Regions from separate parts of the Streptomyces sp. NPDC017940 genome, predicted to be linked through region 1. Evidence: riboswitches for the same ligand, from Rfam matches in the RefSeq annotation. Region 1 holds a riboswitch; each other region holds the start of a gene.
The links. Region 1 has a riboswitch for thiamine pyrophosphate ahead of ACH4DX_RS32550 (thiamine ABC transporter substrate binding subunit). Riboswitches for the same ligand answer to the same signal wherever they lie in the genome.
Positions count from the first base shown of each region.

Region 2: linked by a shared signal. The riboswitch ahead of thiC (phosphomethylpyrimidine synthase ThiC) and the one ahead of ACH4DX_RS32550 (thiamine ABC transporter substrate binding subunit) in region 1 are both predicted to bind thiamine pyrophosphate.
Region 3: linked by a shared signal. The riboswitch ahead of thiO (glycine oxidase ThiO) and the one ahead of ACH4DX_RS32550 (thiamine ABC transporter substrate binding subunit) in region 1 are both predicted to bind thiamine pyrophosphate.

Region 1 covers NZ_JBIRHJ010000012.1:109,939-114,751, reverse strand. Annotated here, with positions in the region: gene ACH4DX_RS32570 (NUDIX domain-containing protein) at 1-155, shown strand, start outside; gene ACH4DX_RS32565 (hypothetical protein) at 715-891, opposite strand; gene ACH4DX_RS32560 (hypothetical protein) at 934-1,065, shown strand; gene rlmN (23S rRNA (adenine(2503)-C(2))-methyltransferase RlmN) at 1,231-2,337, shown strand; TPP riboswitch at 2,406-2,511, shown strand; gene ACH4DX_RS32550 (thiamine ABC transporter substrate binding subunit) at 2,598-3,686, shown strand; gene ACH4DX_RS32545 (ABC transporter permease) at 3,662-4,813, shown strand, end outside.
Region 2 covers NZ_JBIRHJ010000008.1:452,062-456,874, reverse strand. Annotated here, with positions in the region: gene ACH4DX_RS28330 (hypothetical protein) at 1-880, shown strand, start outside; gene thiC (phosphomethylpyrimidine synthase ThiC) at 1,133-2,920, opposite strand; TPP riboswitch at 2,913-3,067, opposite strand; gene ACH4DX_RS28320 (YibE/F family protein) at 3,139-4,542, shown strand; gene ACH4DX_RS28315 (SsgA family sporulation/cell division regulator) at 4,663-4,813, opposite strand, start outside.
Region 3 covers NZ_JBIRHJ010000001.1:1,064,575-1,069,387, forward strand. Annotated here, with positions in the region: gene pknB (Stk1 family PASTA domain-containing Ser/Thr kinase) at 1-140, opposite strand, end outside; gene ACH4DX_RS04480 (thiazole synthase) at 239-1,033, opposite strand; gene thiS (sulfur carrier protein ThiS) at 1,038-1,259, opposite strand; partial or broken gene thiO (glycine oxidase ThiO) at 1,478-2,650, opposite strand; TPP riboswitch at 2,774-2,887, opposite strand; gene ACH4DX_RS04495 (NAD(P)/FAD-dependent oxidoreductase) at 2,970-4,193, shown strand; gene ACH4DX_RS04500 (Rv2175c family DNA-binding protein) at 4,376-4,741, shown strand; gene thiE (thiamine phosphate synthase) at 4,813-4,813, shown strand, end outside.

The sequences.
Region 1 (4,813 bases):
TCGCTGGTTCCTACGCGGACGACGCAGAGTGTGACGTGATGATCACGACCCTCGGGCGCGGCACTGGTTGTCCGCACATTGGCGACTACATCTTCTGGGCCTCAGACCCTGCGCCCACAGCCGAGACGGTCGTTGACCGAGCCTTGGCGTACTAGCCGTTCACCCTGGGATCAGAGCTGCCCTGCTCACTGCTGCCCCGAGGGACTGGTGGGGGTGAAGGGCGGGCCGCTCAGCAGCCGGATGGACCTTTTATGACCTGCCCGGCGCCCGACCTGTTCTAGTGCGAGCCAGGTCAGGGGCGGCGGCGGAGAGCATCAGTTGTGGCTGTTCTGAGAACCGAGCGTGTCCGGATGCGTCCCGGGCCAGATCGCCCTCTCGTGTGCCCTTCGTGTACGTGTCACACAGTTGAGAGGCGTGGCCTGGGGGAGGGGAGTCCTGCATGTCGGTGTCGGGTAGCTATCCGGCAGGGCCGTCGGCCTGGGCGGTCGAGCGGTTCGGGCGGCACGCCGGCGCGCTTGCCGTTGCGGTCCCTGAGCAGCTGGCCAAGGCGCACGGGAAGGCTCATGCCGCGCATCTCGCTGCGGGACTGAAGAAGCGGAGTCCGTACGGTGTCGCCCTTGCGGGGCTGGTGCGCGAGAACCTGGCGGAGACGGTTCGGGGGCTGGAGGAAGCCGTGCGAGACGTGCGCGGATATGAGTATGCGGTGATCAACGATCACGCACTCTTCCCGTTCCGGTACGCGGACAGGCCGAGGCCGTTGGACCGGCCCGACTGCCCGCCAATGCGTCGCCCACCCGGCACCGGCTGCTTCGGGCACACGGGCCGCAGCACCCGGAAGGCCTGTTCGATGTCGACGAGGACTTTGCGACCGAGGAGTACCTGGGACTGCATGAGGCCTTCGAGGAGCTGGGAGCCTCCACCAAGCTGGTCTGTGTGTTCTTCACGGCCGACGTCGAGAACGGCATCCATGCCATCCACTGGGGAGACGCCCACCTCGAACCCGGCCGCACCTTTACGTGGCCCTACAAGGAGCAGCTCCCCGTTGCTCCCGTGCAGATGACGTGACGGGCGGTGGCGGCGTTGCCCGCACACAGCCGGTCTGGGCTGGCTGAGTCCTGGGCCGTCCCTGCGCCGTTCGAGGCCGACCAACGCCGACAGTCGGCACCACAGGTGACCCCCATCCCGCTCCGGCCTGGGCTCCCCGAGTTGATCTGCGACACTGGGTGGGTTATGCCTAAGCCCGGAGAACTCACTTTCGTCGCCCCCCGCGGAGCCAAGAAGCCGCCGCGGCACCTCGCCGACCTCTCGCCCGCCGAGCGGAAGGAAGCCGTCGCCGCCGTCGGGGAGAAGCCGTTTCGCGCCAAGCAGCTGTCGCAGCACTACTTCGCGCGGTACGCGCACGAGCCCGAGCAGTGGACGGACATTCCCGCCGGTGCCCGGGGCAAGCTCCAGGAGGCGCTGCTTCCGGAGCTGATGTCGGTCGTGCGGCACATCAGCTGCGACGACGACACGACCCGTAAGACCCTGTGGCGGCTGTTCGACGGCACGCTGGTGGAGTCGGTCCTCATGCGGTACCCGGACCGGGTCACGATGTGCATCAGCTCCCAGGCGGGCTGCGGCATGAACTGCCCGTTCTGCGCCACGGGCCAGGCGGGCCTGGACCGGAACCTGTCGACCGCCGAGATCGTGCACCAGATCGTCGACGGCATGCGGGCCCTCAGGGACGGCGAGATCCCCGGCGGCCCCGCCCGGCTCTCGAACATCGTCTTCATGGGCATGGGCGAGCCGCTGGCGAACTACAACCGCGTGGTGGGCGCGATCCGCCGCCTCACCGACCCCGAGCCCGACGGTGTGGGCCTCTCCCAGCGCGGCATCACCGTCTCCACGGTCGGCCTGGTGCCCGCGATCCACCGGTTCGCGGACGAGGGCTTCAAGTGCCGTCTCGCCATCTCGCTGCACGCCCCCGACGACGAGCTGCGCGACACCCTCGTCCCGGTCAACACGCGCTGGAAGGTGCGTGAGGTCATGGACGCCGGATGGGAGTACGCGGACCGCTCGGGCCGCCGGCTCTCCATCGAGTACGCGCTGATCCGTGACATCAACGACCAGGCCTGGCGCGGCGACCGGCTCGGGCGGCTGCTCAAGGGCAAGCCGGTGCACGTCAACCTGATCCCGCTGAACCCCACGCCCGGCTCGAAGTGGACCGCGTCCCGTCCCGAGGACGAGAAGGCGTTCGTCGAGGCCATCGCCGCCCACGCGGTGCCGGTCACCATCCGGGACACCCGCGGCCAGGAGATCGACGGGGCGTGCGGGCAGCTCGCGGCGGCCGAGAGGTAGTACCGCCGCGGCCGGAAGGTGGTACCGCCCCGGCCTGGGGGTACGCTGGCGGGCGTACTGACATCTTCATATTCCGACAGGGGAGCGCCACAGCGCTGAGAGTGCGGTATCGGCCGCAGACCCTCTGAACCTCGCCCAGGTCATTCTGGGTAGGAAGTTCGGTCACCACTCAAGCTGTTGCGCCCTGCCCGGGACGCAGAGGACCGCGGTCCCTGCCGTCCCGGACAGGGCCGCGTCTCTTCCTGGTCACTCCAGGAGGAATGTTTTCCGTGAGCACCATCAAGAAGGCCTCGGTCACGGCGATCGCCGTGGGCATCGGGCTCGTCGCGGTCACCGCGTGCGGCTCCGGGGGCGGCGACACATCCGACTCCACGTCCGTGACCCTGGTGACGCACGACTCCTTCACCGTCTCCAAGGGCGTCCTGAAGGACTTCGAGAAGACGTCCGGCTACAAGGTCCGCGTCCTCGAGGACGGCGACGCCGGGCAGGCCGTGAACAAGGCGATCCTGTCCAAGGGCAACCCGCAGGGCGACGTCTTCTTCGGTGTCGACAACACCCTGCTCTCCCGCGCGCTCGACCACGGGGTCTTCGAGTCGTACGAGGCCAAGGGCCTGGACCGGGTCGCGGCGCGGTACCGGCCCGCCGGGGGCGAGAAGGGCGTCACGCCCGTCGACTCCGGCGACATCTGTGTGAACTACGACAAGAAGTACTTCGCCGACAAGAAGCTCGCGCCGCCGAAGTCCTTCGACGACCTGATCGAGCCGCGGTACAAGAACCTCCTCGTCACGGAGAACGCCTCGACGTCCTCGCCCGGCCTCGGCTTCGTGCTCGGCACCGCCGCGAAGTACGGCGACGACGGCTGGCAGGGCTACTGGAAGAAGCTGAAGGCCAACGGCGTCAAGGTCGTCGACGGCTGGGAGCAGGCCTACAACGAGGAGTTCTCGGGGTCGGCCGGAGGCAAGAAGGCCAAGGGCGACCGGCCGCTCGTCGTGTCGTACGCCTCGTCGCCGCCCGTCGAGGTGCTCTACGCCAAGCCGCAGCCCGAGGAGGCCCCCACCGGGGTCGCCACCGGCACCTGCTTCCGGCAGATCGAGTACGCGGGCCTGCTCAAGGGCGCGAAGAACGAGAAGGGCGGCAAGGCGCTCCTCGACTTCATGATCAGCGAGAAGTTCCAGGGCGACCTGCCGCTCCAGATGTTCGTGAACCCGGTGCGGGAGGGCGTGCGGACGCCCGAACTGTTCCGGAAGTTCGGTGCGCGGGTCGACGAGCCGCAGACCATGGCGCCGAAGCGGATCGCCGACCACCGTGAGCAGTGGGTCAAGTCGTGGACCTCGCTCGTTCTGAAGTAGCCGAGGCGCCTGCCGGTGCGGACGGCGGGCCCGGGGGCTCCCGGTCGGGGCGCGGGGGCCCCGGCCGCCGCCGGGACCGGTGCGGAAGCGCGACGCGGCTCGCCCTGTTGGCGCTGCCCGTCGCGTTCTTCGCCGTGTTCTTCGCCGTGCCGGTCGCCGCGATCGTCGCGCGCGGCCTGAAGGTGGACGGCAGCTGGCGGTTCGGGCGGATCGGCGAGGTGCTCGGGCAGTCCGACATCCAACAGGTCCTGTGGTTCACCACCTGGCAGGCGCTCGCCTCGACGGGGCTCACGCTGCTGATCGCGCTCCCCGGCGCCTATGTCTTCGCGCGCTTCGACTTCCGGGGCAAGCAGGTGCTGCGGGCGGTCGTCACCGTGCCTTTCGTGCTGCCGACCGTCGTCGTCGGCACGGCCTTCCTCGCCCTCGTCGGGCGCGGCGGCCTCCTCGACGAGCTGTGGGGCGTACGCCTGGACACCACGGTGTGGGCGATCCTGCTCGCCCACGTCTTCTTCAACTACGCCGTCGTCGTCCGCACCGTCGGCGGGCTCTGGTCGCAGCTCGACCCGCGGCAGGAGGAGGCCGCGCGGATGCTCGGGGCCTCCCGCCCGCGCGCCTGGTGGTCGGTGACACTGCCGGCCCTCGCGCCCGCCGTGGCGGCGGCGGCCCTGATGGTGTTCCTGTTCACGTTCACGTCGTTCGGGGTCGTACAGATCCTGGGAGGGCCCGCGTACTCGACGCTCGAAGTCGAGATCTACCGCCAGACGGCGCAGCTCCTCGACCTGCCGACGGCCGCGGTGCTCACGATCGTGCAGTTCGCGGCGGTCGGCGGGGTCCTCGCGGTGCACGCGTGGACGGTGCGCAGGCGGGAGAGCGCGCTGAAGCTGGTGGACTCCGCGGCGGCGGTGCGGCGGCCGCGCGGCGCCGGGCAGTGGAGCCTGCTCGGCTTCGTGCTCCTGACGATCGCCCTGCTCATCCTGCTGCCGCTCGGCGTCCTGGTGCAGCGGTCGTTCGACGGGCCCGACGGCTACGGCTTCCTGTACTACGAGACGCTGCGGTCGGCCGACGGCGGGGCGTTCCTCGTCCCGGTGGTCGACGCGATCGGGAACTCCCTGCGGTACGCCGTCGTC
Region 2 (4,813 bases), on a different contig from region 1:
GAACAGCGCTCCACACCTGCTCAATGAGGACCGCCCCCAGTACGAGCGGGTCCTCGATGAGGCGCTGCGCACCGCACCGAACCGCCCGGAGCTGGCCGCGGTGGGCCAGCGACTCAATCCCGAGCAGCTGCGCACCATGGCTCTCAGCGCCACCGCACTGATCACGGCTGCCGCCGCGACCGAGTACCACCACTATGTGAAGGCCCGCGAGGAACTGCGCGACCCCGGGCCCTCATCCGCGACAACGATGCGTGAAAGGAGCGGATCCGGATCCGACTCGCCCGAGTCCGGCTCCGGCGGTATAGGCCTCGCCACCACCATGGGCGAGGTCACCGAAACCGCGGGCGCCGGTCTGGTCGCCGTGGTCGCGGTGCTCGCGCCCGTCCTCGCCGGGGCGGCCGCCGCGATCTTCCTGCTCGTCGGCTACATCCTGAAGATGCTCGACCCCGAGCCCGCCTTCGCGGACACCCTGCTCACCGCCGGGTGGCTGTTCGGCGCGCTCACGGCGGGCGCCATCCTGGTCGCCGCGGTCGGTCTGCTCCTCACCGCCCTGCGCAACGGCTCCACCTCTCTTCAGGCAGGCTCGCACCATGAGCGGGACGAGGCGGTGGAGCGGGCCAGGGAAGCCTGGTGCCGGGCGCTTCTCGAGCGGGGCATCCTGCCCTTCCTGCGCGAGGCGCTCGCGGACCCGGACGCCACGGCGGCGCCCACGCCCCGCACGCCGTCCGCGGGACCTGCCGGGCGCATGCCGCAACTGGGCTACCACAGGCCGGGCTTCAGCAGCCCGGACGGCGGCTCGACCACCGGAACGCGTCCGAGCTACACCAGTCCGGACTTCTCGAGCCCGGACTACGGCGGTCCCGAGCACCGGCCGGACTGACCGGGAGCAGGTTCGTCCGGCCGCCGGACGAGCAGGTTCGTCCGGCCGCCGGACCGACCGGACGCCTGTCCGTCGGACCAGGCGAGCTCGGCACGTACCGCGGGAGAGGCGACGGGAAGATTGGCACCCTTGCGCAGGGAACTGGCAGTCATGCGGCCAGTCTGCCCAGCCCCGCGCCGCGGGGGTACCCGTGCTGTGGGGGTAACCGTGCTGTGGGGGTAACCGTGCTGTGGGGGTAATCGTGCTGTGGGCTCAGTCGGCCAACGGCAGATAGACCCGGTTCCCCGCCGCCGCGAACTCCTCGGACTTCTGCTGCATGCCCTCCTCGATCTCCGTCTGCGTGGTGCCGTGCTCACGCCGGATGTCCTGCGAGATCTTCATCGAGCAGAACTTCGGCCCGCACATCGAGCAGAAGTGCGCCGTCTTCGCCGGCTCGGCGGGCAGCGTCTCGTCGTGGAACTCCCGTGCCGTGACCGGGTCGAGGGCAAGGTTGAACTGGTCCTCCCACCGGAACTCGAAGCGGGCGTCCGAGAGCGCGTCGTCCCAGTCCTGCGCCCCCGGGTGCCCCTTGGCGAGGTCCGCCGCATGCGCCGCGATCTTGTACGTGATGACGCCGGTCTTCACGTCGTCGCGGTTGGGCAGGCCGAGGTGCTCCTTCGGCGTGACGTAGCAGAGCATCGCCGTGCCCCACCAGCCGATCATCGCGGCGCCGATGCCGGAGGTGATGTGGTCGTAGGCGGGAGCGATGTCCGTGGTCAGCGGGCCCAGCGTGTAGAACGGCGCCTCCTCGCAGATCTCCTGCTGGAGGTCGATGTTCTCCTTGATCTTGTGCATCGGGACGTGACCGGGGCCCTCGATCATCGTCTGTACGTGATGACGCTTGGCGATCCGGTTGAGTTCCCCGAGCGTGCGCAACTCCGCGAACTGCGCCTCGTCGTTGGCGTCCGCGATCGACCCGGGCCGGAGTCCGTCGCCGAGCGAGTACGTCACGTCGTACGCGGCGAGGATCTCGCACAGCTCCTCGAAGTGCTCGTAGAGGAAGCTCTCCTTGTGGTGCGCCAGGCACCAGGCCGCCATGATCGAACCACCGCGCGAGACGATACCGGTCTTGCGGTTCGCGGTGAGCGGCACGAACGGAAGGCGCACGCCCGCGTGCACCGTCATATAGTCCACGCCCTGCTCGGCCTGCTCGATGACCGTGTCCTTGTAGATCTCCCAGCTGAGCTCCTCGGCCCGGCCGTCGACCTTCTCCAAGGCCTGGTACAGCGGCACCGTGCCGATCGGCACGGGGGAGTTGCGCAGGACCCACTCGCGGGTCGTGTGGATGTTCCGGCCGGTGGACAGGTCCATGACCGTGTCGGCACCCCACTGCGTGGCCCACGTCATCTTGTCCACCTCCTCCTCGATGGAGGACGTGACCGCGGAGTTGCCGATGTTGGCGTTGACCTTCACCAGGAACTTCTTGCCGATGATCATCGGCTCGATCTCCGGGTGGTTCACGTTCGCGGGAAGCACCGCCCGGCCCGCGGCGATCTCGTCCCGCACCACCTCGGGCGCCATGCTCTCCCGGATGGCCACGTACTCCATCTCGGGCGTGATCTCCCCCCGCCGCGCGTACGCGAGCTGCGTCACGGCCTGCCCGTCGCGACTCCGGCGCGGCTGGCGCGGGCGGCCGGGGAACACCGCGTCGAGGTTCTTCAGGCCTCCGCGGGGCGAGGTGTGCTTGATGCCGTCGTCCTCGGGGCGGACCGGACGGCCCGCGTACTCCTCCGTGTCACCGCGGGCGATGATCCAGTTCTCCCGGAGCGGTGCGAGGCCCCGGCGGACGTCGGTGTCGATATCGGGGTCGGTGTACGGCCCCGAGGTGTCGTACAGCGTCACGGCCTTGCCGTTGGTGAGGTGCACCTGGCGGACCGGCACCCGCAGATCCGTGCGCGAGCCCTCCGGGCCCGCCACATACGCCTTGTGCCAGCCGTTGGACTTCCCGCCCCCGGCACCCTCGGTGCTGGAGGCAGGCGTGCGTGCGTCCGATGTGGTCATGAGACCTACTCCCTACGCCGGCATTACCCGGTAACAGGTTCGGCGGTCGACGCAGCCGTTTCCGTACGGTCCGAACCGGTATCTGCCCGTTCGTACGGAGGTCAGCGCCCTCTCAGCCCGGTGCTCCGAGCTCCCGCGATTGCAAAGGTGCCTCCACGCTAGCGTCCCATCGGGCGCGGTGAACAGAGGGCCCCCACCGTTCTTGCGATGATCGGGCCGTGACGACGACACCTACGCCCACCGGGCCCCCCACCCCGGAGCCGCACGGCCACAGCCACAGTCATGGCCCCGCAGCCCCCGTGTCCCAGCACCTGCGCAAGGTCATCGCCGCCGTCCTCATCCCCTTCGCCGCAGCGGTCCTCGTCGGCCTGGTGGTGCTGTGGCCGGGCGGCGCGCCCGCCCACGAACGCACCGGCGTCGGCTTCGACCGGCAGACCCAGTCGGCCACCGTGACCAAGCTGGACAAGCTCCCCTGCAAGGACCTCAACCCTTCGCAGACCCCGCCGGGCGGCGACACCTCCACCGCCGAGGGGCAGTCCGCCGAGGCCCGCACCCAGGGCACCTGCGGCCGCGCCACGATCAAGGTCACCAGCGGACCCGACAAGGGCCGCACCTTCACGGAGATCGTCCAGCCCGACGCCCCCCGGCAACTGCGCAAGGGCCAGGACCTGGTGGTCGCCTACGAGCCCAAGGCCCCCAAGGACCTGCAATACTCGGTCACCGATGTGAACCGCAAGGTCCCCATGGCCCTGCTCGCCGGCATCTTCGCCCTCGCGGTCGTCGCCGTGGGCCGCTTGCGGGGTGTCATGGCCCTGGTCGCCCTCGCGGTGAGCTTCCTGGTCCTGACCTTCTTCATCCTCCCGGCGATCCTCCAGGGCTCGAACCCGCTCGTCGTCGCCGTGGTCGGGGCGAGCGCCATCATGCTGTGCGCGCTCTACATGTGCCACGGCCTGACCGCGCGCACATCCGTCGCGGTGCTCGGCACCCTGGTCTCCCTCCTGCTCATCGGCCTGCTCGGCTCCCTGTTCATCGGCTGGGCCTCCCTCACCGGCAACACGGACGACAACACCGGCCTGATCCACGGCCTGTACCCCGACATCGACATGAGCGGCCTGCTGCTCGCCGGTGTCATCATCGGCTCCCTGGGCGTGCTCGATGACGTCACCGTCACCCAGACCTCCGCGGTCTGGGAGCTCCATCAGGCCAACCCGACGATGGGCCGCCGCGGTCTGTACCGCGCGGGCATCCGCATCGGCCGCGACCACATCGCCTCCGTCGTGAACACCCTCGTCCTCGCCTACGCGGGCGCCGCGCTGCCCCTCCTGCTGCTGTTCTCCATCGCCCAGAGCAGTGTCGGCACCGTCGCCAACAGCGAACTCGTGGCCGAGGAGATCGTCCGCACCCTCATCGGGTCCATCGGTCTCGTCGCCTCCGTTCCCGTCACCACCGCGCTCGCGGCCCTGGTCGTCTCCGCCGACCGCCCCGGCCCCACCACCCCCTCGTTGTCCGCCCCCACGCCCCCGTCGCCGACCCCGCCCGGAACCACGCCCCCCGCCTCCCCGGGCCGCCCGGCACCTCGTCGCCCCTCCTTGGCAGGCAAGGGCCGCCGCCGCAAGACGTGAGCCCTTGGTCCCAGTCCCGGCCCCGGCCCCTGCTCCAGCACCGGCGTCGACCCCGGCACGGCCCAAGTGCCATGAAATGCCCTGGTCCGCCACCTGCCAGGGTTCGTTGAGGACGCCGAGTCAGCCAGCGCTCTGCTCCGCGAGGATCCGGTCCAGGGCCTCGTCGAGATGCGTCTCGAAGTCGACCAGCGACCGCTCCTGCCCCAGCGGCACCAGCTTGTCCGTCCGGTCGAGAAAGGCGAGCAACGGCGGAATGCCCACCTTGAACAGG
Region 3 (4,813 bases), on a different contig from region 1:
TTCAGGGCGAGCACACGGTCGAGGCGGGTGTCCACGGCCCGGTAGACCGTGGCCATACCGCCGACCGCGATCCGTCCGTCGACGCGGTAGCGGCCGTCGAGCACCTGCCCGACGAGGGGGTCCTTGAGGGTCGTGTCCACGGAGGGAGTCTACGAGGCGCCGCGCCGGGGGTGCGGGGCGTGGGCACCGGGGCGGCGACACTGCGGCACACCTGTGACCGTCGCGGCCCGCGCCGGGTTCAGAACGCCGGGCGCTCCGGGTCCAGGGCCGCCCGGCCCTCGGCGGGGGACGACGCCTCGGCGAAGTGCCGCCGCGGTATGCGGCCCGCCAGGTACGCGAGGCGCCCCGCGAGGACCCCGTGCCGCATCGCCTCCGCCATCAGTACCGGCTCCTGCGCCCGCGTCACGGCCGACGCGAGCATCACCCCGGCGCAGCCGAGCTCCATGGCGAGGGCCGCGTCCGACGCGGTGCCCGCCCCGGCGTCCAGGATCACCGGGACCCGGGCCCGCTCGACGATCAGCTGGAAGTTGTGCGGGTTGCGGATGCCGAGCCCGGAGCCGATGGGGGAGCCGAGCGGCATCACGGCCGCGCAGCCCACGTCCTCCAGCTTCCTGGCGAGCACGGGGTCGTCGTTGGTGTACGGGAGGACCGTGAAACCGTCGTCGACGAGCGTCTCCGCCGCGTCGAGGAGCTCCACCGGATCGGGCAGCAGCGTGCGCTCGTCCGCGATGACCTCCAGCTTCACCAGGTCGGTGCCGAGGGCCTCCCGGGCGAGCCGCGCCGTGAGCACCGCCTCGCCCGCGGTGTAGCAGCCCGCCGTGTTCGGCAGCACCCGGATGCCGAGCCGGTCCAGGACCGACAGGACGGACCCCTGCACCCCGGGGTCGAGCCGCCGCATCGCGACGGTGGTCAGCTCCGTACCGGATGCGGCGAGGGACCGGTCGAGGACGTCCAGGCTCGGTGCGCCGCCCGTGCCCATGATGAGCCGCGACGACAGCGTGAGGTCGCCGATGACGAAGGGGTCGTCCGCCATGCGGTCAGCCTCCCTGGACGGCGGTGAGGATCTCGACGCGGTCGCCGTCGCCGAGCACGGTGCGGGCCCACTGCGCGCGCGGGACCACGGTTTCGTTGAGCGCGGCGGCGACGCCGGACGGCGCGGCGGTCAGCTCGGCGACGACGGCGTCGAGCGTGGTCCCCGCGGCCACGTCTCGTACGTCTCCGTTGACGGATACGGCACATACGGCGAACGGCGTGGTCATGCGGACAGCTCCGTGAGGTTCGTGGGGGTGTGGGGTGCGGAGGGGGAGGCTTCCGGTGCTTCCGGTGCGTCCGGTGCGTCCGGTGCGTCCGGTGCGTCCGGTGACTCCGGCGGCTTCGGTGACCCCGGCGGTTTCGGCGGCTTCGGTGCCTCCGGCGACGTGCCTGGGGCGCCAGGTGGCACTGGCGCGCCCGCGGCGTCCTGCGCGCCCCGCGTGTGCGCCGCCGTGAACCTGCGCGGAGTGAACGCCCGCGCCTCCTCGGGCAGTTCGCCCGTCGTCAGGGCGTGCGCCATGACGTCCCCGGTGACCGGCGTCAGGAGGACGCCGTTGCGGTAGTGGCCGGTGGCCAGGTGCAGCCCTGCCAGCGCGGTGGGGCCGAGCAGCGGCGCGTTGTCGGGGGACCCGGGCCGCAGCCCCGCGCGCGTCTCGGTGAGCGGCAGCTCGGTGATGCCGGGTACGAGTTCGTGCGCGTCGCGCAGCAACTCGTACACGCCCCCCGCGGTGACCGTCGTGTCCCAGCCGAGCTCCTCACTCGTCGCGCCGACCACGAGTTCGCCGTCGGCCCTCGGTACGAGGTAGACGTGGCTGCCGCGCACGACCGCCCGCACGGTGCGGCTGAGGAACGGCGCGTACCGCTCCGGCACCGTGAGCCGCAGCACCTGCCCCTTGACCGGGCGTACTGGCGGCAGGACGTCGGCGGGGACCCCGGCGAGCCGCCCGCTGAGGCTGCCCGCGGCGAGGACCGTCTGGCCTGCGCCGAGCGCGGTGCCGTCACCGAGGACGACCCCGGTGGCCCGGTCCCGTACCACCGAGAGCTCCCGCGCCCACGCGCGCGTGAAGGTCACTCCGGCCCGCTCGCAGGCCGCGACGAGGGCCGTCGCGAGCTTGCGCGGGTCGACCTGGTGATCGCCGTCGACGCGCAGCCCGCCGCGCACCCCCGGAGCGAGCATCGGCTCCAGGCGGCGGCACTCGCGGCCGTTCAGCCACTCCGGTGTCAGGCCCGACTGCTTCTGGAAGGCGTGCAGCTCCCGCAGGTGGGCGCGGTCGTCGGAGTCGAGGGCGACGGCGAGTGTGCCGCACGCGCGGTAGCCGACGTCCTGCCCGGCCGCCTCGGCCAGCTCGGCCGCGAAGTCCGGGTAGCGGCGCGCGGAGGCCACGTTCAGGCCGAGCAGCGTCTGCTCCCCGTAGTGCAGCTCGGTGACGGCGGCCAGCATGCCCGCCGCGACCTGCGCCGCGCCGCCGCCCGGCTCGGGGTCGACCACGGTGACGGACAGCCCGCGCTGGGCCGCCCGCCAGGCGGTGACGAGCCCGATGACGCCGCCCCCGACGACGAGGACGTCACGGGGCGGTGCCTCTTCGGACGACGCCGCGGAGACGGATGCCGCGGGCACGGATGCCGCGGGCACGGATGCCGCGGGCACGGATGCCGCGGGCACGGATGCCGCGGACACGGACGTCGCGGACGGCGTGAGTGGTGTCGAGGTCGGGTCCAGTGGACTGTTCGGATGGGAACGCATGGGCGTCCAGCCCCTCCCTTCGCCGGCATGACCCGGATCAGGTTCGTACGGTCGGAGGCCGTCCCAGCCTCCCTCTCAGCCCGGTGCGTCCGGGCTCCCGCGAGTGCTCTGCACCGCCACCCTAGCCCGTCGCCCGGGGGCGGGTTAAGCCCGTCGTACCCGGCCGCGGACACGCCGCCCTACAGTTGATCGGGTGAGCGAGCAGCAGAAGCGGGTGGAGGCGGGGCGCCGCGTCGTGATCGTCGGCGCGGGCATGGCCGGGGTGCAGTCCGCGGTGGCGCTGCGCGAGCAGGGCTTCAGGGGCGCGGTCACCGTGCTCGGCGCGGAGCCCCATCCGCCGTACGACCGGCCGCCGCTGTCCAAGGCGGTGCTGCTCGGCACGGCGGACGGCGCCGCCTTCGACATCGACTTCGAGGCGCTCGGCATCGAGGTGCGGCTCGGCGTGCACGTCACCGGCGTGCGCCCCGCCGACCACGAACTGGACACCGGGGCGGGCCCGGTCCCGTACGACAGCCTGGTCCTCGCGACCGGGGCGGAACCGATCCTGCTGCCCGGCTCCGAGGGCGTACCCGGCGTGCACGTGCTGCGCACCCTCGACGACGCCGAGCGGCTGCGCCCGGTCCTGGCGGGACGGCACGACGTCGTGGTCGTCGGCGCGGGCTGGATCGGCGCCGAGTTCGCCACCGCGGCGCGCGAGGCGGGCTGCGCCGTGACCGTGGTGGAGGCCGCCGACCGTCCGCTCGCGGGCGCCCTGCCCGCCGAGGTCGCCGCCCCGATGACGGCCTGGTACGCGGACGCGGGCGTCGACCTGCGCACCCGCGCGCGCGTGCGGCGCGTCGAGCCGGGCGCGGTGTTCCTCGACGACGGCACCCGGCTGTCGGCCGACGCGGTCGTCGTCGGCATCGGCGCGCGGCCCGCCACGGCGTGGCTCGCGGGCTCCGGCATCGCGCTCGGCGCCCACCACGAGGTACTCGCCGACGACCGGCTGCGCACCTCGGCGCCGGACGTGTACGCGGTCGGCGACTGCGCGTCCTTCCCCTCGGGCCGGTACGGGGAACGGCTGCTCGTGCACCACTGGGACAACGCCGTCCAGGGCCCGCGCACGGTCGCCTCCCGCATCATCGGGGAGACCCCGGCGGTGTACGACCCGGTGCCGTACTTCTGGTCCGAGCAGTTCGGCCGCTTCGTGCAGTACGCGGGCCACCACGCCCCCGGCGACGAGCTGATCTGGCGCGGCGACCCCACGACCCCGGCCTGGACGGTCTGCTGGCTCCGCGACGGCGCCCTGACCGCCCTCCTCGCGGTGGGCCGCCCCCGGGACCTCGCCCAGGCCCGCAAACTGATCGAAGCAGCGACTCCCCTGGACCCGGCCCTGACGGCGGATCCGTCGATCCCCCTGAAGAAGGCCGCAGCCTGACGTTCCCAGAGGCACGGGACTTCCCCCCTGTGGGCGGCTGATCCGCCCGGAGGGTGGAACGGGCGGGCACAGGCATCACTTCCGGCCACCTCAAGGCCCCCGGCACCCCCGGGGGGCACCCCCGAGCCCCCGGCGCCCCACCCCGGCTACCGGCTCCCGGCCAGAAATGGCACGCTTGATCCGTGACCGAGATTGACGCAAAGACCGATGCTCTCGTCCCCGCCTGGCTGCACCTCCCCGACATCGCCGAGATGCTCGATGTCGAGGTGACGCGCGTGCGCCAGCTGGTCAAGGAGGGCCAGCTGATCGCCGTGCGCCGCGGTGAGAACCGCGCGCTCCAGGTGCCCGCCGCCTTCATCGACGGCGACAAGGTGGTCAAGGGCCTCGTCGGCACCTTGACGCTCCTGCGGGACGACGGTTTCACCGACGAAGAGGCCCTCGAATGGCTCTTCACCCCCGACCCGAGCCTGCCCGGCACCCCCGCGCAGGCCCTGAGCGAGAATCGCGGGACGGAGGTGAAGCGCCGCGCGCAGGCGCTCGCCGTCTGACCTGGAACAAACCTTCCGGCGTACGGGCCACACCCGTGGCCCGTACGCCGCCGACACGGGGGGACCTCTCCA